Regions from separate parts of the Paenibacillus sp. FSL K6-2441 genome, predicted to be linked through region 3. Evidence: a T-box and tRNA genes for the amino acid it is inferred to sense, from the RefSeq annotation. Region 3 holds a T-box; the other regions hold tRNA genes.
What was found. The T-box of region 3 lies ahead of leuS (leucine--tRNA ligase). A T-box ahead of a tRNA ligase gene usually reads a tRNA of that ligase, here a tRNA-Leu.

Region 1 (7,232 bases), 320 kb from region 3:
GTGACGCAGTAGGGTAGTGACGCGAGCTGATGGATGCTCGTCCAAGCAGTGAGGCTGGTGTGTAGGCAAATCCGCACACCGATAAGGCTAGGCTGTGATGGGGAGGGAAAATTTACAGTACCGAAGGTCATGATCTCACACTGCCAAGAAAAGCCTCTAGCCAGGAGAAGGTGCCCGTACCGCAAACCGACACAGGTAGGCGAGAAGAGAATTCTAAGGCGCGCGGAAGAACTCTCGTTAAGGAACTCGGCAAAATGACCCCGTAACTTCGGGAGAAGGGGTGCCTCGGTAGGGTGAATAGCCCGAGGGGGCCGCAGTGAAAAGGCCCAAGCGACTGTTTAGCAAAAACACAGGTCTGTGCGAAGCCGCAAGGCGAAGTATACGGGCTGACGCCTGCCCGGTGCTGGAAGGTTAAGGGGAGCGGTTAGGAGGAATACCTCCGAAGCTGTGAACCGAAGCCCCAGTAAACGGCGGCCGTAACTATAACGGTCCTAAGGTAGCGAAATTCCTTGTCAGGTAAATTCTGACCCGCACGAATGGCGTAACGACTTGGGCGCTGTCTCAACGAGAGATCCGGTGAAATTTTAATACCTGTGAAGATGCAGGTTACCCGCGACAAGACGGAAAGACCCCATGGAGCTTTACTGCAGCTTGATATTGGACTTGGATACGATTTGTACAGGATAGGTGGGAGCCTAGGAAGCCGGAGCGCCAGCTTCGGTGGAGGCGCCGTTGGGATACCACCCTGATCGTATCTAGGTTCTAACCTGGTACCGTAATCCGGTACGGGGACAGTGTCAGGTGGGCAGTTTGACTGGGGCGGTCGCCTCCTAAAGAGTAACGGAGGCGCCCCAAGGTTCCCTCAGAATGGTTGGAAATCATTCGAAGAGTGCAAAGGCAGAAGGGAGCTTGACTGCGAGACTGACAAGTCGAGCAGGGACGAAAGTCGGGCTTAGTGATCCGGTGGTACCGCATGGAAGGGCCATCGCTCAACGGATAAAAGCTACCCTGGGGATAACAGGCTTATCTCCCCCAAGAGTCCACATCGACGGGGAGGTTTGGCACCTCGATGTCGGCTCATCGCATCCTGGGGCTGAAGTAGGTCCCAAGGGTTGGGCTGTTCGCCCATTAAAGCGGTACGCGAGCTGGGTTCAGAACGTCGTGAGACAGTTCGGTCCCTATCTGTCGTGGGCGTAGGAAATTTGAGAGGAGCTGTCCTTAGTACGAGAGGACCGGGATGGACGCACCGCTGGTGCACCAGTTGTTCCGCCAGGAGCACAGCTGGGTAGCTAAGTGCGGACGGGATAAGCGCTGAAAGCATCTAAGCGTGAAGCCCCCCTCAAGATGAGATTTCCCCGTATGTAAGACCCCTTGAAGACGACAAGGTTGATAGGCCTGAGGTGGAAGTGCCGTAAGGCATGGAGCTGACAGGTACTAATCGGTCGAGGGCTTATCCAAAATTCACCCCAAAAAGTGAAGCGGAGGCTTCGGAGAGTACACCGAGTACTTTTCGGGGACCCCGGGAACTGAATAGGGGCTAAAATGCAAATCTAGTTTCGTATCCAGTTTTCAAGGATTCAACCTTGAACCGATTTTTAGCTGCAAGCCTTTTATAAGGTTTGATCTTTTGCTGAAGCGGAAAGTGCGGAAGTAAAAGCAGCGCAAAAATCTTGTTTGGTGGCAATGGCGGAGGGGTTCCACTCGTTCCCATCCCGAACACGACCGTTAAGCCCTCCAGCGCCGATGGTACTTGGACCGAAGGGTCCTGGGAGAGTAGGACGCTGCCAAGCAATGTTCCCCGATAGCTCAGTCGGTAGAGCACTCGACTGTTAATCGAGTTGTCACAGGTTCGAGTCCTGTTCGGGGAGTCTATCCTGGAAGGAAGGATATATGTTTTGCATATTTCCTTCTCTTCCGGGGAAACCAACTCTTATGGAGAGGTGTCCGAGTTGGCCGAAGGAGCACGATTGGAAATCGTGTAGGCGTCACAAGCGTCTCGAGGGTTCGAATCCCTCTCTCTCCGCCAGCAAGGACTTGAATATGGCCCGTTGGTCAAGGGGTTAAGACACCTCCCTTTCACGGAGGTAACAGGGGTTCGAATCCCCTACGGGTCACCATCTCTTTTCTTTAGTCATCCCAGATCTGGAGGCTTAGCTCAGCTGGGAGAGCATCTGCCTTACAAGCAGAGGGTCGGGGGTTCGATCCCCTCAGCCTCCACCATACTTCTTATTACTGACGCGGGGTGGAGCAGCCCGGTAGCTCGTCGGGCTCATAACCCGAAGGCCGCAGGTTCAAATCCTGCCCCCGCAATTATCCTCTTCAAGAGGATGGCATTATTCTCGTGTGGAGCCGTGGTGTAGAGGCCTAACATGCCTGCCTGTCACGCAGGAGACCGCGGGTTCGAATCCCGTCGGCTCCGCCATTTATCTTCTTAGTTAAGACTTGTACGAGCCATTAGCTCAGTTGGTAGAGCACCTGACTTTTAATCAGGGTGTCGAAGGTTCGAGTCCTTCATGGCTCACCAGTTTCATATTTATTATGCGGACGTGGCTCAGCGGTAGAGCATCGCCTTGCCAAGGCGAGGGTCGCGGGTTCGATTCCCGTCGTCCGCTCCATCTTAATACGCGCCCTTAGCTCAGCTGGATAGAGCGTTTGACTACGAATCAAAAGGTCAGGAGTTCGAATCTCTTAGGGCGCGTTCCCTTTGCCGGTGTGGCGGAATTGGCAGACGCGCGCGACTCAAAATCGTGAGGGAAACCGTGGGGGTTCGAGTCCCTTCACCGGCATCAAACAAGCAGATTTATTAAATCACGAATCGTGATTTAATAAATCTGCTTTTTTTGTTACAACGTGAGATGATCTTAAGTTTAATAATTACAATACCAAATGGCATCGAAGAGCTCAGGAGGAAACGATACAAAAGTCACCCAGTGAAAATTGATATAGCTGGCACAATAACTTACTTGAGTTAATGTTCGGCAGTAGCGCTGAAGCGTACGAGAAATTGTGCATTGACGGTTACTTGGTTAAGCCGTCTACTTTTGAATATACAAATGAAAAGAAATTTGGTTTCTTCAGTAATTGGCGGAGATAGCCAGGAACCAGAAATTGTAGCAGAAATTATAAATGGGTAGTATGAATTTCATAAGCAATTATTATTGCGATTTATTTGATTTAAATGGATATATTTTCTATTGATGTAATAATGTTTGACAAAAAATATTGAAATCAAATCGAATACACTATATAATATGTATGAAATTACAATATATACCTTAAGGTTAGCGGTAATCCCTCCATCATGAGTACCACATTTACTTCTTTTACAATAGTACAGCCAACCCAGTTACCCCCTCTCTTCTTCGACATTTAATTTGCAGTTTCTGTCTTGCGTCGATGTTGTAAGATGTTAGCTTTAATGTGCCGGCCGGATCAATAATCGGGTTGTTTATTGGTGATAACGGGGCAGGCAAATCAACGACATTCAAAGTAATCCTGGGAGTAGTATCCAAAAGATAGCGGTATAGTAAAAATATTCGGTGAAGATAATTTAGAAAAGCACGTCAAAGTCAAGGAAAGGATTGGAGTCGTTTTTGATCCAATGAATCTGCCAGCTCACCTTACAATAAGGCAGATAAATAACGTTTTTAATTAACTATGAGGAGGATCGCTTGCTCCCCGTAAGCAACGTCATACAGGTGTACGCATTTACAGGCGGACAACGCAGAGTTTCCGCTTCAAACAAGCAATGTTTAGAAGGAGCGTAAGAAAGGTATAAGTCGAAGTGTTTATATATTGAATGGTTTGATTAAATGAAGCAGCTATTGATGTTCAATAATGACTGATTGTATCAAGAATATCAGAAGGGTATCTGATATCTGGTATCTTGCTGCAATAAATAAGAGTCGATTTCCATATTGCTTTTGGAGGCGCGATGGAAATCAACTCTGCACGCTCTTTGCTATGTTCAAAGCAAACAGCCTAGTTACTATTATAAGATAAAAAAATGTTTTGTACATAGTTGATAGAGTAGGCTTTTAGAGAAGAGGGACTTAGTCTAAAAAGATAGATTTAGATTTTCTTGTAGGGTTAGATGTGTTGTTTTTAGTTGGAATGAAAACTTTTAAAGAGGTGAAAAACAGTGATCTCAAAAAAGATGAAAGCATTAACTGTATTTAGTCTTTTGGCATCTTTATTATTTCTTAGTCTTAATTCAGGTGTTTATGCATCGGAAACGAATCTTTCAAAAAGTACATTAGATGAAATTTCTGCTGTTTATGACTCCCTACCAAAGAATTTGAAACAAAATAAGGCCAATCTTATTAATGAGAACATTATGATTTATGATGAAAGCGGCCGAATTAAAAATGAAATCCATTCTGACGGACGAATTTACGATATTCAATGGGACAATGATAGAATTATTCAAGTTACTGACACAGCAGGGTATAAAACAGTATACGACTATTCTAAGAATGGACAAGTTGTTGAGAATATTTTTTATAACAATCAACTGCAGACATCTTACTTTCGGGAGAAAGAGCTGTATCAAATAAATCTTGGAAAATTCAGCAATGCAGAAGCAACTTTGAAAGATGAAATAGCTAAACAATATTCCCAAGGGCTAGTTGACAGTTCCACTGTTAATAGTCTCGAGAATAGTTCTGTTACTCCTTTTGCAGTTGTTGATTATTATGTTGCCGGCAAAAGGATGAATTCACTATTATCCTCAAGTGATTTTCTTTACAACAATGACGACGCAATGACTGAAAGTGAAATTCAGAGTTTCCTTACAAGTAAAAATTCTGTTTTAAGGAATAACATTAAGATTTACGCTATCAATTCTAGTGGTAATGCTTATGATACTGGTAGAACAGTAAAACCTTCAAAGGTTATTAGTGATGCAGCAAAGAATGCGGGTATTAATCCTCGAGTGATACTGGTTACCCTACAGAAAGAAAGCAGTCTAGTTACCAGTACAGATACTAACGTTAACAGAAGAGCATTTCATTACGCTATGGGCTATGGAGCGACGGATAGTGGGGATATTACCACGTACACCGGTTTTGATAAGCAGGTCGAACTTGCCAGTGCGTGGATGTATGATAAGTGGCTGCATGATTCCAAGCTAGATGTGTTTTTGACTGTTAATGGCGGTGTATCAAAAACATCTGGTGGTGTGACTTATGCTGGGAAAATACAGGTGGACACTTTTCCAGCATGGGTATTGTATACGTATACTCCACATGTAATTGACTATTCTTTATTACCGACAATAGGTGGCGGAAACTATTTATTCCTGAAAGTCTTTGAAGGCTGGTGGAGTAGCTGGTATGATTGAATATGAATAAAGAATAATTATAAGTTTCCCAGTGACGCTCTACCGATATCTAATTAGGATATCGGTAGCAGCGTTTTGTTTACAAAAAATACATGCGAGAGGATTTTTTATAATAAATGAAAAAAATTTTAATTGCTATTGTAAGTTGTCTGATTTTAATAGGCGTACTTTATTATATCAACTCTGATCCAAAGCGAGGACAAGAAGATCTTCAAGCATTATTCAACAGGTGGGATAGAGGAGAAGTAGAGGATTCAGAGAAAACAAAGATCATGAACACACTAGCTGATAGATTAAGGGAAAATCCACAGTTTTCTATTAAAGAGATAGAAGAAATATCAAATTTCTTTTCATTTTTTGAAGCTGATTCCTTAAAAGTAATTCAGTACATTGAAAATCCGGAGTTTTACGGCTCCAGTGGTAGGGAGAGTTTTCACATTGTGGTCTATAACGATCTGGTCGAGATCATCGACAGTCGAGGGAGTATGCGGATTGAAGATATAAAAAGGCGGGACGAACACCTTTATTATGTTTATGCCACTGATTATAAAATAACGAATATAACAGGTATCCACATATTTAAGATTGAGATCGAGGATGGACAAACCCTAGACTGGAGTTCTTTGATTAATAAAGAAAGGTTGACTGACAATTTTCAATATGATGAAGCAAGTGAAGTATTATATTATCACGATGGACACATCTATTATAAAGAAATAAGGGACAATGGGAATGAAGTTTTGATTACAGCAGCTGATACCGACTACTTATTACAATTGGGTGATGATGGTCTTTATTATATAGCACCTGAATAACGCTTATAAGGTATCGACTCGCAAGAAGTGACGGTACGTCTGAATGCGGCGCTGGTTAAAGAGTAATCCAGTTTATTCCAAAGAACGTTGCCATCATGAGTCACGATAATATCACCATACTCAAATGCTGCAAAGCTGATATCATTTGTACCTTCAGGGGAATAGATAATAACGAATAAAATCGAATATTAATGCTTGACTTCTATGTCGAAGTCGATATAATAGAAAGAGTGGCCCGATTTTTTAGAATCGGTAAAACACTTGATTACGGGACGTAGCTCAGCTTGGTAGAGCACCTGGTTTGGGACCAGGGGGTCGCATGTTCGAATCGTGTCGTCCCGATCCATGGAAGCAGTCATCTTAACGGATGGCTGCTTTTTTAATGTTTAAGAATGGGATGCCGCCGTTTTCGAGAATTGAATAAAGGCTCCCACTATCGGTCAAAATAGAGACAAAAGTCCGATAGAAGGGGATAACCGTGAATATCTTCCAAATCAAAAAACATCTGAAAAAACGATGGAGAAGATGGAGACGCGCCATATGGACCGCCAGCGCCTTGGCACTGATTGCGGTTATGGCCTGGATGGGGCTTCGATTATCCGATCAAATGGAGAAGTTGATGGCTCGTGAACCGATGGCGATCGAAACCCTGGGAATGTGGCAAGAAGCTGCTCCGGATGCCGATAACGAATGGTTATCGGATCTGGAAGAGGGGAAATCGAGAATCGTCCATCTGACGAAAATATACACCTGTGGTGAAGAAAGCAGTGTTCTCGGCATTATGACCCCCAATGAAATCGCTGAGTTGATGAAGGATCACCCTACATGGAAAGGCAGACTTGGCGCAGGGGGCGACGTTTGGATCGAAGAGAAAATCGATGGCCTTTCCGAAGACTGCAAAACGCAAGGATACATCGGCTTGGACAAGGATGGCAACTTAACGTTATTTGACGGTCCGCCGAAGAAGGAAAAGGCAGTTCGTACTTTTTTTCAGATCGACGTGGAAATGATGGAGAGCGCTTTGCCGGCAGAAGTAATCCAGCAGTTGCGGCAAGGGATTCGTATTCAGGATGTTG
Region 2 (7,232 bases), 660 kb from region 3:
CATTCGAAGAGTGCAAAGGCAGAAGGGAGCTTGACTGCGAGACTGACAAGTCGAGCAGGGACGAAAGTCGGGCTTAGTGATCCGGTGGTACCGCATGGAAGGGCCATCGCTCAACGGATAAAAGCTACCCTGGGGATAACAGGCTTATCTCCCCCAAGAGTCCACATCGACGGGGAGGTTTGGCACCTCGATGTCGGCTCATCGCATCCTGGGGCTGAAGTAGGTCCCAAGGGTTGGGCTGTTCGCCCATTAAAGCGGTACGCGAGCTGGGTTCAGAACGTCGTGAGACAGTTCGGTCCCTATCTGTCGTGGGCGTAGGAAATTTGAGAGGAGCTGTCCTTAGTACGAGAGGACCGGGATGGACGCACCGCTGGTGCACCAGTTGTTCCGCCAGGAGCACAGCTGGGTAGCTAAGTGCGGACGGGATAAGCGCTGAAAGCATCTAAGCGTGAAGCCCCCCTCAAGATGAGATTTCCCCGTATGTAAGACCCCTTGAAGACGACAAGGTTGATAGGCCTGAGGTGGAAGTGCCGTAAGGCATGGAGCTGACAGGTACTAATCGGTCGAGGGCTTATCCAAAATTCACCCCAAAAAGTGAAGCGGAGGCTTCGGAGAGTACACCGAGTACTTTTCGGGGACCCCGGGAACTGAATAGGGGCTAAAATGCAAATCTAGTTTCGTATCCAGTTTTCAAGGATTCAACCTTGAAAACTTCATAATGTTCCCTGATAGCTCAGTCGGTAGAGCACTCGACTGTTAATCGAGTTGTCACAGGTTCGAGTCCTGTTCGGGGAGTCAAAGTCCCAGGAAGTAGGTTATACTTCTGAGATACACTTCATAACTTCCTGGGATCCTATATCTGGAGAGGTGTCCGAGTTGGCCGAAGGAGCACGATTGGAAATCGTGTAGGCGTCACAAGCGTCTCGAGGGTTCGAATCCCTCTCTCTCCGCCATTATTATTCTTTCTACATGGCCCGTTGGTCAAGGGGTTAAGACACCTCCCTTTCACGGAGGTAACAGGGGTTCGAATCCCCTACGGGTCATTTCTTCCCTTCATGATTTCAAGTTGATTTTGCTGACTGACTTGATTTCTGAATGGGGGATCTGTTACAATATAACTTGTCTTTTCCCATGGAGGCTTAGCTCAGCTGGGAGAGCATCTGCCTTACAAGCAGAGGGTCGGGGGTTCGATCCCCTCAGCCTCCACCATAAAACTTTACTTTTTGGGGTGAAGTTGAGTCTCTGAAGTATATTCCGATTACTTTTCGGGGACCCCATAATAAAATATTATTATTGACGCGGGGTGGAGCAGCCCGGTAGCTCGTCGGGCTCATAACCCGAAGGCCGCAGGTTCAAATCCTGCCCCCGCAATTATCCTCTTCCAGAGGATGGCATTATTCTCGTGTGGAGCCGTGGTGTAGAGGCCTAACATGCCTGCCTGTCACGCAGGAGACCGCGGGTTCGAATCCCGTCGGCTCCGCCATTTAATTTCATATTAAGGCTCGGTAGCTCAGTTGGTAGAGCAGAGGACTGAAAATCCTCGTGTCGGCGGTTCGATTCCGTCCCGAGCCACCATTCAACAATTATGTTGAAGAGCCGGTGTAGCTCAATTGGTAGAGCAACTGACTTGTAATCAGTAGGTTGGGGGTTCAAGTCCTCTCGCCGGCACCACGTGGAGGCTTAGCGAAGTGGCCAAACGCAGCAGACTGTAAATCTGTTCTCTTACGAGTTCGGTGGTTCGAATCCATCAGCCTCCACCAGTTTTCTAGGGGCATAGTTTAAAGGTAGAACAAAGGTCTCCAAAACCTTTGGTGTGGGTTCAATTCCTGCTGCCCCTGCCACTTTTTCTCTCTTGATGAACTTTATATTATGGCGGTCGTGGCGAAGGGGTTAACGCACCGGATTGTGGCTCCGGCATTCGTGGGTTCAAGTCCCATCGATCGCCCCATTTCTTTCTCAATCAAATATAGTGGGGATTAGCCAAGCGGTAAGGCAACGGACTTTGACTCCGTCATGCATAGGTTCGAATCCTATATCCCCAGTTTAAGCGGACGTGGCTCAGCGGTAGAGCATCGCCTTGCCAAGGCGAGGGTCGCGGGTTCGATTCCCGTCGTCCGCTCCATTCTATATTATGGCGCCATAGCCAAGTGGTAAGGCACAGCTCTGCAAAAGCTTTATCCCCAGTTCGAATCTGGGTGGCGCCTCCATTGATAATTCGCGGGAGTGGCGGAATCGGCAGACGCACAGGACTTAAAATCCTGCGGTAGGTGACTACCGTACCAGTTCAAGTCTGGTCTTCCGCACTTTTGATTAAAACTTTATATGTGCCGGTGTGGCGGAATGGCAGACGCGCTCGACTCAAAATCGAGTGGGGAGACCCGTGGAGGTTCGAGTCCTCTCACCGGTACCAACTGTGAAATTAAGCTCTTGGGATCAGGAATCCTAAGGGCTTTTTTATTGTTTAGGAAATTATGCTCGGTGGTGTAATCTGTGTCTACTATTCAGTCTAGCAGCAGAAAGTAGCGTTTTTTAGCCATGGTTGTACTTTATGAAGAGGCGACTGCAGCCCAAACAAGGATTGTCCCGCAAGCCATTGAAGATGGCGAGGGGGAGTCCTTGTCATTTGCGGCACCGGCCGCATCATCCATGGTTGGTATGCTGAAGGGTCTGCAAAAAAATTTGCTCGATATGCGTGTCGTCAAGTGAATAATAGACCGTTTTTCCAACCTTGCGCCGCTTAACAATTCTGAGGTTGCGCAAATATCGCAGTTGATGAGAAACGGCCGATTGACCCATTTCGAGGAGCACTGTCAGGTCGTGCACGCAAAGCTCCCTTTTTAGCAAGGCGCTGATGATTTTGACGCGCGTCGGATCGCTGAAAGCCTTAAACCAGTCGGCAAATTGAACCGCTGCCTGGTTATCGATAAGCTCCGCCTTGATAGCTTTTAAATCAACGAGTGTGCCCGAGCAGTTCGTATCACATTCTTTCGCTGTATTTATGGACTGTGTCATGGACTATCCCCTTCTGTAAGGCGTTTGCATCATTTTATCAAAAAAAGATTGGTTAAACGAAATTATTACAATTAAGCGACTGTTGTCATCACAATAACATATAAGGCTATAACGAGCAAAACGCTGAGCGAAACGGCGAGATACGCATTTTTGTTTTTTTGGAACAAGTAAAATATGGCGGCGATATATCCCAATGCAATAACAATATAAATAAAGATCATCGCATTTAGGCGGAGCTGAAGCTCCGCATTTTCATAACCCTGATGAATCATAGGGATTGCTTGTCCATAAGGAAGGGCCAAAGCATTTAGGTATTCGGGCGCAACCGCATTTGTCAAGTAAAGTCCGGACAGTACAATGACCAGCATCGCGAGCGTTGCTACGGGGTGGAACCATGACAGGAAGCGGCGCCAGGAGTGTACAGGTTTAAACCAACCTGCCACCAGCAATGTGCCGGACCAGATTGCAACCGCAAGAAAATGAAGCGTGTACGTAATGAGCCCTATATTGCCGTACCAGGCGGTAAGGTGGTGTTGAATTCCAGCCGAATTTGGCCGATTGCAGTGTTTACCACTTCATCCTGCATTGGGGAAGAAGAGGTCAGCTTGGTATGCGCCGAGGTAATCGTTGGAGAGACAAAGGTAAACATCGTAATAAAGAAAATACTTTTCTCATAAAAATATCGCTCCGATCATGTGTTATAAGTTCAGATTCTTTCGCGAATAATGAAGATGCGAATTAAATATCATTGACATACACCATAGGGCGTGATCTATATATCCCCATATGATCATATATGAATAAGCGTTCGTGTGTAAATTATCCTTTGGAGCCGAGGAAAGCTTAGGGAAGGAATAGTTGATGTAAGGCTCCCCGGCAAACCAGACTCACGTTGCACAGCGCGGAAAGGAAATGAATATATAAACCGTTTTTGGGGAAATTAATCCAAATAAATGATTAAGGTGATCTATCGTGTGGTCGACAATCACAGAATATATCCCCGACTGGCCGACTTTCATGCTGGCCGGGGTTACTCTGCTCATTCCTCTCCTCATTTTTGCGTTGCATCGCTGGTTTCGCTCGATTGTCACGGATAAGCACGGGCGCTCAAGGGAAGGATTAACGACAGACCGTGTTTTTCTGGAAACTCATAATAGTACGGATTCGCAGCTGTCCGGCGAATATGAAACCGATCTTATGCATCTTAAAGAGACGATCGGCCAAAATGACGACGTTCATTTTCGAGAATACGAACTCGCCGGGTTTGGTGCGCGAGCGGTACTGATCTTTGTTGACGGTATGCAAGATGAACAGTTGATTAATAGCCACATTATGCAAGTGCTTATGCTGAAGTCGGATAACAGTGCGCAGCAAGGGATGAAGTTTCCCCCGGAGGAGGGGTTAGTTTCCTACTTCAAACAAAACCTACTGCCGGTTACCGAACTAACGGAAGTCGTTGGCAAACGGGAACTCAGAGAATCGATTCTCGCAGGGTATACGGCTTTAATGGTTGAAGGAATGGCGTGCGCGCTGCTTGTGGGCACCCCCCGCGGGAAATCCAGGGCGATAACGGAGCCAACTTCGGAAGCGCTGCTGCGGGGGCCAAGATTGGGCTTTACCGAAATCCTGAGCGATAATACAGCGATGCTCCGGCTCCAAGGACGGACGGAACAAATGGAAATCAAGAAATACGTTGTCGGCAACGTAATCAAGCGAGATCTTGCGATCGTCTACATGAAAAACATTGTGAATCCGGAGTTGCTGCAGGAAGTGGAGCAACGCATCGCCAAGATCGATCTGGATTACATTGCCGAATCCGGCTATGTCGAGCAACTGATCGAAGACGACATCCTAAGTCCTTTTCAACAGGCGCAAAATACGGAACGTCCGGACCGGGTCATGAGCGCCTTGGTGGAGGGGAGAATCGCCTTACTCCTGGATGGAACCCCCTTTGCGCTCATTGTTCCGGTGACCTTCAGCATGCTGCTGCAGTCCCCGGAAGATTATTACGAACGATGGATGGCAGGGTCACTTTTACGGATGCTGCGTTTTGTTGCGGCATTTATGTCTCTCATAATTCCATCGATGTATATTTCATTTATTTCTTTTCATCCCGGACTGATTCCGACAGAATTAGCCATTACGATTATCGAGGCACGCCAACGGGTTCCATTTCCGTCGTTGATCGAAGTATTAATCATGGAAGTTTCGATCGAAATTTTGCGGGAAGCGGGGGTTCGGCTGCCCAGGCCCATCGGCTCCGCGATGGGCATCGTCGGCGGTCTGATTATCGGAGAGGCCGCCGTTCAGGCGGGGATCGTTAGTCCGTTTCTGGTCATCGTCGTTTCGGTAACCGCCATCGCTTCCTTTTCGATTCCGATGTACAGTGCAGGAATCACATTGCGTATGTTGCGATTCGTAGGCATGTTTTTTGCAGCAGTACTGGGGATATTCGGTACGATATTGTTTTTTTTGCTGATTTGCAGCCATCTGACCAAGCTGGAAAGCTTCGGTGTGCCATATGTCACGCCCTTTTCGCCGATCCGTATCGGCGACTGGAAGGACTTGTTCGTCCGTGCGCCCTTGACATTAATGAAACGCAGACCCGAATTGTTGAAGACGGTCCGCAAACAACGCAGATCTTAAACCGAAAAGCTAGGAGGGGATCACTTGTTTATTCGCACCAACGACAAAATCACCTCATCGCAAGCGGTCATCTTTATGACCAACAGTGTTCTGGGAGCTGGCATTCTAACGTTGCCCCGGGATGTGACCGAAAAAATGCGTACCCCGGATTCCTGGCTGTCTGTATTGCTGGGAGGCGTCGTTGTGATGCTCGCGGTGCTGCTCATGGTCAAATTAAGCCAGCAGTTTCCGGGAAGCACGATTTTCGAGTTTTCTCAAAAAATTGTCGGGAAAGTGATGGGCAGTATAATGTCCCTCCTGTTAACCGTTTATTTTCTGGTGTTGGCCGGATTTGAGATTCGCGCTCTGGCAGAGGTGGATATCTTTTTATTGCTGGAAGGTACCCCCATATGGGCTGTCATTATTCCGTTCATCTGGACGGCGGCCTATTTGATTTCTGGAGGAATCAACAGCATTGCCCGCTTGTGTCAAATTATTTTTCCTGTGAGTATCCTGATTTTGCTGCTTAGCTTATTTTTCAGCATGAGGATGTTTGATATCAATCACTTGCGGCCTTTTCTCGGTGAAGGATTGCCTCCGGTGTTCAATGGCTTGAAATCGACAATGCTTATTTTTGCGGGCGGTGAAGTCGTTTTGTATTTAGTTGGCCATATGGAGCACCCCGAGAAAGCGGTTAAGGCGATATTGGCTGGCTTGAGTATTCCGTTCGTTCTTTATTTTTGCGCCACCGTGATCGTCGTGGGAAGCATGTCGGTTGACGCCGTTCTAAGAAGCACCTGGCCGACGCTTGATCTTTTGCGAAGCTTTGAAGTCACCGGTTTGTTTTTTGAACGACTTGAATTTCCGTTTTTGGTCATCTGGTTAATGCAGATGTTTTGCAATTTCACTATCTTTTTCTTTACGACGGTCTTGGGCGTATCGAAAATAATGCGCATAAAATTCCCAACCGCGCTCTTTACACTGATGCCGGTGGTTTTTATCGTCGCTCTTGTCCCCAAAAACATGAACGACTTATTTACGCTTGGCAGCGCCGTCGGAAACACCGGCATGATAATTTTCGCTTTAGTTACGGTTCCGTTATCCACCATATACCTAATTCGGAAGAAGGGACTCAAACCGAATGCGTAAGCGCCGTATTTTGTCGCTGTTTCTTGCCGCTGGCCTGCTTGCGTTGCAAACAGGTTGTTGGAGCAGTAAAGAAATTGAAGATTTAAGCTTGTATATCGGATTGGCCTTGGATGCGGGAGAACCGACGACCGTTGAACGGGAGCTGGAGAAACAAGGAGGAAATTATCCTAAGCGAAATCTGATTACGGCTACGATCCAGATCGTTCCGATGGGAAACTTCAGCAGCGACAAACAATCAGGGGGTCAAGGGAGGAAAAGCGAATTTCTGAATATGTCGGAAACCGGGGATTCTCTGTTTGAAATCATGCGGCAGTATTCGCTTCGCCTGAAGCGGGCGGTCATCGGCCAGCATTTGAAGGTGATCGTCGTATCTACTGAGCTGGTTCGTCAGCAGAGCATCGACAAACTGATGGATTTCGTGCTTCGCGATAACGATACACGCCCTA
Region 3 (7,232 bases):
CATGGACATCCCCTCCCAAGTCCACCTAAACAAAAAACACCCCACCCGCCCTAAGGCGAATGAGGTGCTTCCACATTCGATGATCAATCGTAAGATTTCAATTATTCTTCCACGTGCGCAATCGTTTCCTGCGGCGGTTGATAGCCTTCCAGACGGCGGAAGGTGATGCCTTTTTGCGCCATCATGGCCGTCACTTTGCCGGTATCCTTCGGATAGGGCCGATGGAACACGATCTCCGTAATGCCGCTGTTGGCCAGCATATTGGCACAAGTCCAGCATGGCTCGTCCGTGACGTAAACACTGGAACCTTCCCGGTCGATCCGGTCGGTGAACAACAGCAGATTCTGCTCGGCATGAATGGTGCGGACGCAGCGCTGCTTCTTCACCATTTTCTCCTGTCCGTCCTCCACCACCAGCTCGTATTCTTCCGCAATCATACAGCCGGCCTCCGAGCAGTCCGGAACGCCGGAAGGGGCTCCGTTATATGCCGTACCCAGCAACTTCTTGCCCTGAACGAGCACAGCGCCGACATGACGTCGGTTACACCGCGACCGCGTCGATACCATATAAGCGATATCCATAAAATACGTATCCCAATCTTTGCGTTTGTCCGGATTCATATTCCATCATCACCCTCGCAAGTCATCTTTCGATCACAAGCCTTACAGCCCGATATAAGGCTTCATTTTCTCCAGCATTTTGTCTCCGATGCCTTTCACCTGAGTCAACTCTTCAATGGAGGTAAAAGGGCCGTGCGCATTCCGGTAATCGAGGATAGCTTGGGCTTTCTTCTCGCCGATCCCGGGGATTTCCTGCAGCTCGGCCAATCCGGCGCGATTAATGCTGATCTTTCCCGTATCCGTTGATTTCCCGGCTTCTTCCTTAAAGGCTGCAACTCCGCTGTTCGATTCGGCCCCGGCACTAGGCCCTGCGTTCTGACCTGCTGCATCCGCGTTCGTTACCGTCTCTCCTGAACCGCCGCCTGGCTCTGTTTTCCCGGCTGCGCCGTTCCCAGTCACCTCTTCGCCAGGCTTGTCCACCGCTGACGCAGTTTCTGCGGGCTTAGAGGCCTTATCGCCGCCTGGATCCGCAGCCGAGCCTTCTGTGGCCAGTGCGGCCTTAACCTCGGCATTGATCGGCCTCCAGCCTTCGATGCCTGCAGGTGGGCGGCTGCCCGTAGCCAGCAGCATCAATCCGGCGCCAATCGCAGCCGAAACGATGGCCGTCAATACGAGTTCCCTCCGCATATCGTAACTCCACTCCTCTTTCAACATCTTAAAAGAATCTGCCAATAGTCATGAAGATCCAATCAAGCTGCATACAATCTATACAAGTGAAGTAGAAACGGCAAAAGTAGGATCGCAATAACGTAAGACTAACCGCCTCAATACCACAACAAGTGAACGAGTGCAATCACTTTAACGTTTTACCAATACAGTGCGCGAAGCACGGAAAGGGGAAGCCGGATGAAAGTCGCCTTCATCGGAACCGGAGCCATGGGAAGCCTGCTCATTGACGCGTTTTTGCGTTCCGGCGCGCTGCTCCCGCAAAATATTTGTGCCAGCAACCGCTCTCCCTCGAAAGCGAAACGGCTGGCCCAGCGCCATCCCGGACTGCGGGCGTACAGCAGCAATGCCGAAGCCGCCCAGGGAAGCAAAATCGTCTTCTTGTGCATAAAACCCCTGGATTACCCCGATGTCATCGCGGAAATCCGGGACGTGCTCGATGAGAAACAGATCGTCGTGTCGATCACGAGCCCCGTTCAAATTGAAACCTTAGAAGCTGCCATTCCCTCAAAAATCGCCAAAATCATTCCCAGCATCACGCATTCCGTTCACAGCGGCGCTTCGCTCTGCATCTACGGCGGGCGGATTCGCCCCGAAGACCGTCTGCTCCTGGAGCAGCTGATGTCCTCAATCAGCACGCCAATCACTCTCAAAGAGAGCGAAACTCGAATCGCTTCCGATTTATCCAGCTGCGGGCCGGCTTTCGTTGCTCATATGCTGCAGCTTTGGGCCGAGTCTGCCGCTGAATTAACCGGTATCGGTTATGCGGAGGCGATTGCGCTCGGCTCGGAAATGCTGCTAGGCACCGGCAAGCTGCTGACCGAAGGCGGCCTGAACCCCGAGCAACTGATCGAACGGGTTGCCGTCCCCGGAGGAGTGACCGCTGAAGGCATCGCTGTGCTGGATTCCAGCCTGCGCGAGGTTTTTGCCCGCCTGATCGATACGACTCATCGCAAATACGACGACGATATCAGCAAGCTGCATGCGCTGTTTCATCCGGCCATTCCGGATGCCCTGCCGTCGTCTTCGGATCATGCTCCGTCATGTCCGGAAAGGGAAGCCCCCTTTGCCGGCGTCAAACCGCCGGACGGATCGGGGGCCGCCTCCATTTCCTGAACAAACCTACGCCCTCACGAAGGGAAGCGGCTTATCCGACGACGATATTCACCAGCTTGCCTGGCACCGCAATCACTTTGCGAATCGTCTTCCCAGCCACAGCCTGCTGAACGTTCGGCAGGCTTAAGCTATGTTCTTGCATAGCTGCTTGATCCAGGTCTTTGGAAATTTTCGTGCGTTCTACGATTTTTCCGTTCACTTGCACGACGATTTCAACTTCGGATTCTACTGTCCAAGCCTCATCGTACGTTGGCCATGGTTCATACGTAATCGTATCGGTATGGCCAAGGCGTTCCCACAGCTCTTCCGCCAAATGCGGTGCCAGCGGGGACAGCATCTGCACGAAGTTTTCCGCTGCCGCTTTCGGCACAGCATCCGTTTTGTAAGCCTCGTTAACGAAAATCATCAACTGGCTGATCGCGGTGTTAAAGCGCAGGTTTTCAAAATCCTCCGTCACTTTCTTAATCGTCTTGTGCCAAGTGCGTTTAAATTCGTCGCTGCCGCCGTCCGCTGTAATTTTCGGATTCAGGCTGCCGTCTTCAGCAACAAACAGACGCCATACGCGGGACAGGAAGCGGTGAATGCCCTCCACGCCGCTTTCATTCCATGGCTTCGTTGCTTCCAACGGTCCCATGAACATTTCATAAACGCGCAACGTATCCGCCCCGTATTGGTTAACGATTTCGTCCGGATTGATGACGTTGCCGCGGGATTTACTCATCTTCTCATTGTTGGTGCCAAGGATCATCCCTTGGTTTACCAGTTTTTGGAACGGCTCTTTGGTCGTAACCACTCCGAGATCATACAGCACCTTATGCCAGAAGCGGGCGTAGAGCAGGTGAAGCACTGCATGCTCAGCCCCACCGATGTACAGGTCAACCGGCAGCCATTCCTGCTGCTTCTCCTTCGAGCACAGCTCCTTGTCGTTGTGCGGGTCGATATAACGCAGATAATACCAGCAGCTTCCGGCCCATTGCGGCATCGTATTCGTTTCGCGGCGAGCTGGCAGCCCCGTTTCCGGATCTACCGTGTTCACCCATTCGGTCACGTTCGCCAGCGGCGATTCCCCGGTACCCGACGGTTTGATGGCATCCACATCCGGCAGAACCAGCGGCAGCTGATCTTCCGGTACCGGCTTCATCGTGCCGTCTTCCAGATGCAGAATCGGGATCGGCTCACCCCAATACCGCTGACGGCTGAACAGCCAGTCGCGCAGGCGGTAAGTCACTTTGCCGCGGCCTTTGCCGTTTTCCTCCAGCCAGGAGATCATTTTCTTGATTGCTGCCTCTTTGCCCAGACCGTTCAGGAAGCCGGAGTTCACATGGGCTCCGTCGCCCGTGTAAGCCTCTTTCGACAGATCGCCGCCTTCGACCACCTCGATGATCGGCAGATCATACTGTTTGGCGAATTCATAGTCGCGCTCATCATGCCCCGGTACGGCCATGATCGCACCGGTTCCGTAACCCGCCAGCACGTAGTCGGCAATCCAGATCGGCAGCTTCTCGCCATTGACCGGATTGATCGCGTATGCACCGGTGAACACCCCGGTTTTCTCCTTAGCAAGGTCGGTACGTTCCAGATCGCTCTTCCGCGCAGCTTGGTCTTGGTAAGCTTCAACCGCTTCGCGTTGAGCATCGGTCGTGATTTTCTTGACCAGTTCATGTTCTGGCGCAAGCACGGCATAAGTAGCCCCAAACAGCGTATCCGGGCGTGTGGTAAAGACCGTCAGAGATGCGTCATGTCCATCAATCTCGAAGACGACCTCGGCGCCTTCGGATTTCCCAATCCAGTTGCGCTGCATATCCTTGATGCTTTCCGACCAGTCCAGCTCCTCCAGGTCTTCCAGCAGTCGTTCGGCATATTCGGTAATTTTCAGCACCCATTGGCGCATCGGCTTGCGGATGACCGGATGGCCGCCGCGTTCGCTCTTGCCATCAATGACCTCTTCGTTCGCCAGCACCGTTCCCAATGCCGGGCACCAGTTCACCGGAACTTCGGCCACATAGGCCAGACCTTTTTTATACAGCTGGATAAAAATCCACTGCGTCCATTTATAATAATTCGGATCCGTCGTACTGATCTCGCGGTCCCAATCGTAGGAGAAGCCCAGTGACTTGATTTGGCGCCGGAAATTGTTGATGTTCTTCACCGTGATATCACGCGGATGTTCGCCCGTATCGAGCGCATGCTGCTCCGCCGGCAGCCCGAAAGCATCCCAGCCCATCGGATGCAGAACGTTATATCCGCGCATCCGTTTAAAGCGGGAGACGATATCCGTGGCCGTATAGCCTTCCGGATGGCCTACATGGAGGCCTGCTCCCGATGGATAAGGGAACATGTCAAGGGCATAAAACTTCGGTTTCCCCGACTCTTCCCGTGTTTTGAAAGTGTGATGCTCATCCCAGTAGGCCTGCCATTTCGGTTCGATGGCCTGGGGACGGTAAACGTCATGGGGCACGTTATAGTCCGCCATAATTCAAAATCCTCCTTGAAACAACAATTTGATATGCGGGATCAAAGTCAATAACCGACTGATTGAACTCCCTAAAATTAAAAACCTCCCGACCCGTAGCGTTATGATCGCTAGGGACGAGAGGAGATTTCCCGTGGTACCACCCTAGTTAGCGTCGGACATGCTTTGTCCTAGCTCCCTTTGCACCCTTAACGCGGGCAAGACGATGATGATTTGCGCATCATAACTCCAAGGCGAGTTCATCTGCATTCCCCAACCGGCTTGCACCAAACGCCGGCTCTCTGGATGGCGAAATCCAAATTACTATTCCTCTTCAAAGTTCCACACTATAGAATTGGATTATCAATTATTATATAAAATAATGCCACATATCGTCAACGTTGGTTCCTATTCCTTGCGTTCAAAATTTTTTCATCCGTTACCCTCTTTACAGTTTCGTCTAAAAGTGTATAATGTATTAATGTTTCCCCCAAATTATTAATATTGCTGACGAGACGTGGCTCAGCTTGGTAGAGCGCTTGCTTCGGGAGCAAGAGGTCGCAGGTTCAAATCCTGTCGTCTCGATTCTTATGACACCAATATCGCGGTCTTATGGCCGCGATTTTTTTATTGCGTTTTTAAGGCTGAAAGATCATTAACCAACCTCATGCACAACCCCTGAACGGTGAAGTTACTAAAACTGACCCCGTCCTCGCTTTCTAATACGATCCTAAGGAGCTGCCCCGCATTTATCTTCTGCCATGGAGTAGCAAATGACGTATTCCTATGCTCATGAATGAAGTCTTCGTGCATTTTTTTCTCATCTTCATTAAAGATGCTCTTAAGAACTTCCGGATGATCCACTTCAAAGCAAGCCACAATCCGATCAAATTTAACCTGAGCGTCGTTTCTAAGTTCCTCAAAGTTCGAAACGGGGATCTTCTTGGCTGAGTAGGTTTGAATAAGGAAATTCTCAACTTCTTGAAGAGAAGACTTCGTTGATTTATTTGGGGGGAGTTTGTTCATAGAGATCGGCTCCTAAACTCAATTTAAAAAAATGAATGCTCTTCAACGCGGTTCCAAGTATACTAATGTTAAAGGGTAACCCATAGGGAGGGATTACAGTGAATATGTGGGAGAAACAAGAGAAAGAAAAGTTTAAAGAGTATCAACGTAAGCCTTTCATCAATTTTGCGGATTCGATGAATCGTGCTGAAATCGGAGATTGGGACGCTTTAGCAAAAGGCGGCTTTTGGACCACTCTCGTCATCATCGTAGGACTCCTTCTTTTCTTCTCCTTTAGATTCTAACAGGCCAAAAACTGCTAGTGCACTCCTTTTTTACTGTATAAAAACAATCCTTGAAACAATTTCCGATACTTAACGTATTGTGTTTTAAGGTTAGTAATGGGAGTCTTTTTATTTTTATTTGTCCTTCTTGCTTTACTAAATATCTTTTTCCCGCGAATCTCTTGGTATATGAGCTATGGCTGGAAGAGGGCTCTGATCCACTAAAAGCCTTTGATTTTCATCAATCTCATCCAGCAACCCTTCTTTTTCATACTAGCGGATGTAGAGTCCGCCCCAGCGGGTTCACGGTTGCTTGGTGCCGGCGACGAAGGCATTCAGCTTCGCGAAATCGCTGCTGTCATCGGGCGGCAATTAAACGTGCCTGTGGTCAGCATCACACCGGAAGAGGCTGATGCCCATTTCGGTTTTCTTGGTGCCATCAGGACACTATTTTGCTTAAAAAAGCAGGGATGCCCCAGAAGCCTTTAACGGCTCTTGGGACATCCCCTTTCTACCTGTTCGTTAGAAAATCGTAGGCACCATACCCACGTTACGATATTTTAAGCTCCGCTTTCGTCTGGAAACGACCCCGCTCCTTAATCGGAAGCGGTAATCCCAGCTTCTGCAGCTCAGCGTATATCCAATCCGCGTGGTACTCATAGACGGTTTCGATCTTGTACTGCTGCTCTTCACTACGGTTTCCTACCTCTGCTGAGTCGCTCCGTTCATGATCGGCCTCGACCAGCAACAGTCGATGCTCGGCAAGCAGCTGCTGCAAAATCACCAAATGCTCATAGATATGGCGATAGGATTCAATTTCTTTGCCGATGTGCTCCATCGATTCGCTGAGATCTCGAGTCAGATGGAATTCCTCTTTGCAAAGCTGATAATATTTCTCCAGGCAACTTAGCTCCGCACGAAAACTCTCCAAATCGACGACTTCCCGGCACGTCGTGATCTGCCCGAATAAATCGGCCATCCGCTTAGCGACGGCTTTCCGCGCCTTTTCCAAATCGGCCTCATGCTTAGGGGGGAAGACGACCAAATTGACGATCACAGCAACAGCAATACCAACCAGTGTGTCCGTGA

Region 1: it has a tRNA-Leu gene. The T-box ahead of leuS (leucine--tRNA ligase) is inferred to sense a tRNA for this amino acid. The anticodon was not compared.
Region 2: it has a tRNA-Leu gene. The T-box ahead of leuS (leucine--tRNA ligase) is inferred to sense a tRNA for this amino acid. The anticodon was not compared.

The regions. Positions count from the first base shown of each region.
Region 1 is NZ_CP150174.1:3,472,301-3,479,532, reverse strand. Features, by position in the region: rRNA gene NSQ80_RS15995 (23S ribosomal RNA) at 1-1,458, shown strand, start outside; rRNA gene rrf (5S ribosomal RNA) at 1,674-1,790, shown strand; tRNA gene NSQ80_RS15985 (tRNA-Asn) at 1,796-1,868, shown strand; tRNA gene NSQ80_RS15980 (tRNA-Ser) at 1,935-2,026, shown strand; tRNA gene NSQ80_RS15975 (tRNA-Glu) at 2,043-2,117, shown strand; tRNA gene NSQ80_RS15970 (tRNA-Val) at 2,145-2,220, shown strand; tRNA gene NSQ80_RS15965 (tRNA-Met) at 2,237-2,310, shown strand; tRNA gene NSQ80_RS15960 (tRNA-Asp) at 2,346-2,422, shown strand; tRNA gene NSQ80_RS15955 (tRNA-Lys) at 2,449-2,524, shown strand; tRNA gene NSQ80_RS15950 (tRNA-Gly) at 2,541-2,615, shown strand; tRNA gene NSQ80_RS15945 (tRNA-Arg) at 2,625-2,698, shown strand; tRNA gene NSQ80_RS15940 (tRNA-Leu) at 2,707-2,786, shown strand; partial or broken gene NSQ80_RS15935 (ATP-binding cassette domain-containing protein) at 3,397-3,649, shown strand; gene NSQ80_RS15930 (hypothetical protein) at 4,142-5,341, shown strand; gene NSQ80_RS15925 (hypothetical protein) at 5,458-6,156, shown strand; tRNA gene NSQ80_RS15920 (tRNA-Pro) at 6,425-6,498, shown strand; gene NSQ80_RS15915 (BofC C-terminal domain-containing protein) at 6,635-7,232, shown strand, end outside.
Region 2 is NZ_CP150174.1:3,811,675-3,818,906, reverse strand. Features, by position in the region: rRNA gene NSQ80_RS17665 (23S ribosomal RNA) at 1-579, shown strand, start outside; tRNA gene NSQ80_RS17660 (tRNA-Asn) at 723-795, shown strand; tRNA gene NSQ80_RS17655 (tRNA-Ser) at 862-953, shown strand; tRNA gene NSQ80_RS17650 (tRNA-Glu) at 972-1,043, shown strand; tRNA gene NSQ80_RS17645 (tRNA-Val) at 1,134-1,209, shown strand; tRNA gene NSQ80_RS17640 (tRNA-Met) at 1,298-1,371, shown strand; tRNA gene NSQ80_RS17635 (tRNA-Asp) at 1,407-1,483, shown strand; tRNA gene NSQ80_RS17630 (tRNA-Phe) at 1,500-1,575, shown strand; tRNA gene NSQ80_RS17625 (tRNA-Thr) at 1,596-1,671, shown strand; tRNA gene NSQ80_RS17620 (tRNA-Tyr) at 1,675-1,760, shown strand; tRNA gene NSQ80_RS17615 (tRNA-Trp) at 1,768-1,841, shown strand; tRNA gene NSQ80_RS17610 (tRNA-His) at 1,873-1,948, shown strand; tRNA gene NSQ80_RS17605 (tRNA-Gln) at 1,971-2,042, shown strand; tRNA gene NSQ80_RS17600 (tRNA-Gly) at 2,048-2,122, shown strand; tRNA gene NSQ80_RS17595 (tRNA-Cys) at 2,134-2,207, shown strand; tRNA gene NSQ80_RS17590 (tRNA-Leu) at 2,218-2,303, shown strand; tRNA gene NSQ80_RS17585 (tRNA-Leu) at 2,327-2,410, shown strand; gene NSQ80_RS17580 (metalloregulator ArsR/SmtB family transcription factor) at 2,641-3,012, opposite strand; gene NSQ80_RS17575 (hypothetical protein) at 3,084-3,455, opposite strand; gene NSQ80_RS17570 (spore germination protein) at 3,985-5,658, shown strand; gene NSQ80_RS17565 (GerAB/ArcD/ProY family transporter) at 5,683-6,786, shown strand; gene NSQ80_RS17560 (Ger(x)C family spore germination protein) at 6,779-7,232, shown strand, end outside.
Region 3 is NZ_CP150174.1:3,152,762-3,159,993, forward strand. Features, by position in the region: gene NSQ80_RS14480 (ComEC/Rec2 family competence protein) at 1-3, opposite strand, end outside; gene NSQ80_RS14485 (dCMP deaminase family protein) at 102-620, opposite strand; gene NSQ80_RS14490 (ComEA family DNA-binding protein) at 663-1,247, opposite strand; gene comER (late competence protein ComER) at 1,467-2,402, shown strand; gene leuS (leucine--tRNA ligase) at 2,434-4,875, opposite strand; T-box leader at 4,985-5,201, opposite strand; tRNA gene NSQ80_RS14505 (tRNA-Pro) at 5,366-5,439, shown strand; gene NSQ80_RS14510 (hypothetical protein) at 5,482-5,880, opposite strand; gene NSQ80_RS14515 (hypothetical protein) at 5,979-6,164, shown strand; partial or broken gene NSQ80_RS14520 (3-beta hydroxysteroid dehydrogenase) at 6,411-6,584, shown strand; gene NSQ80_RS14525 (aromatic acid exporter family protein) at 6,694-7,232, opposite strand, start outside.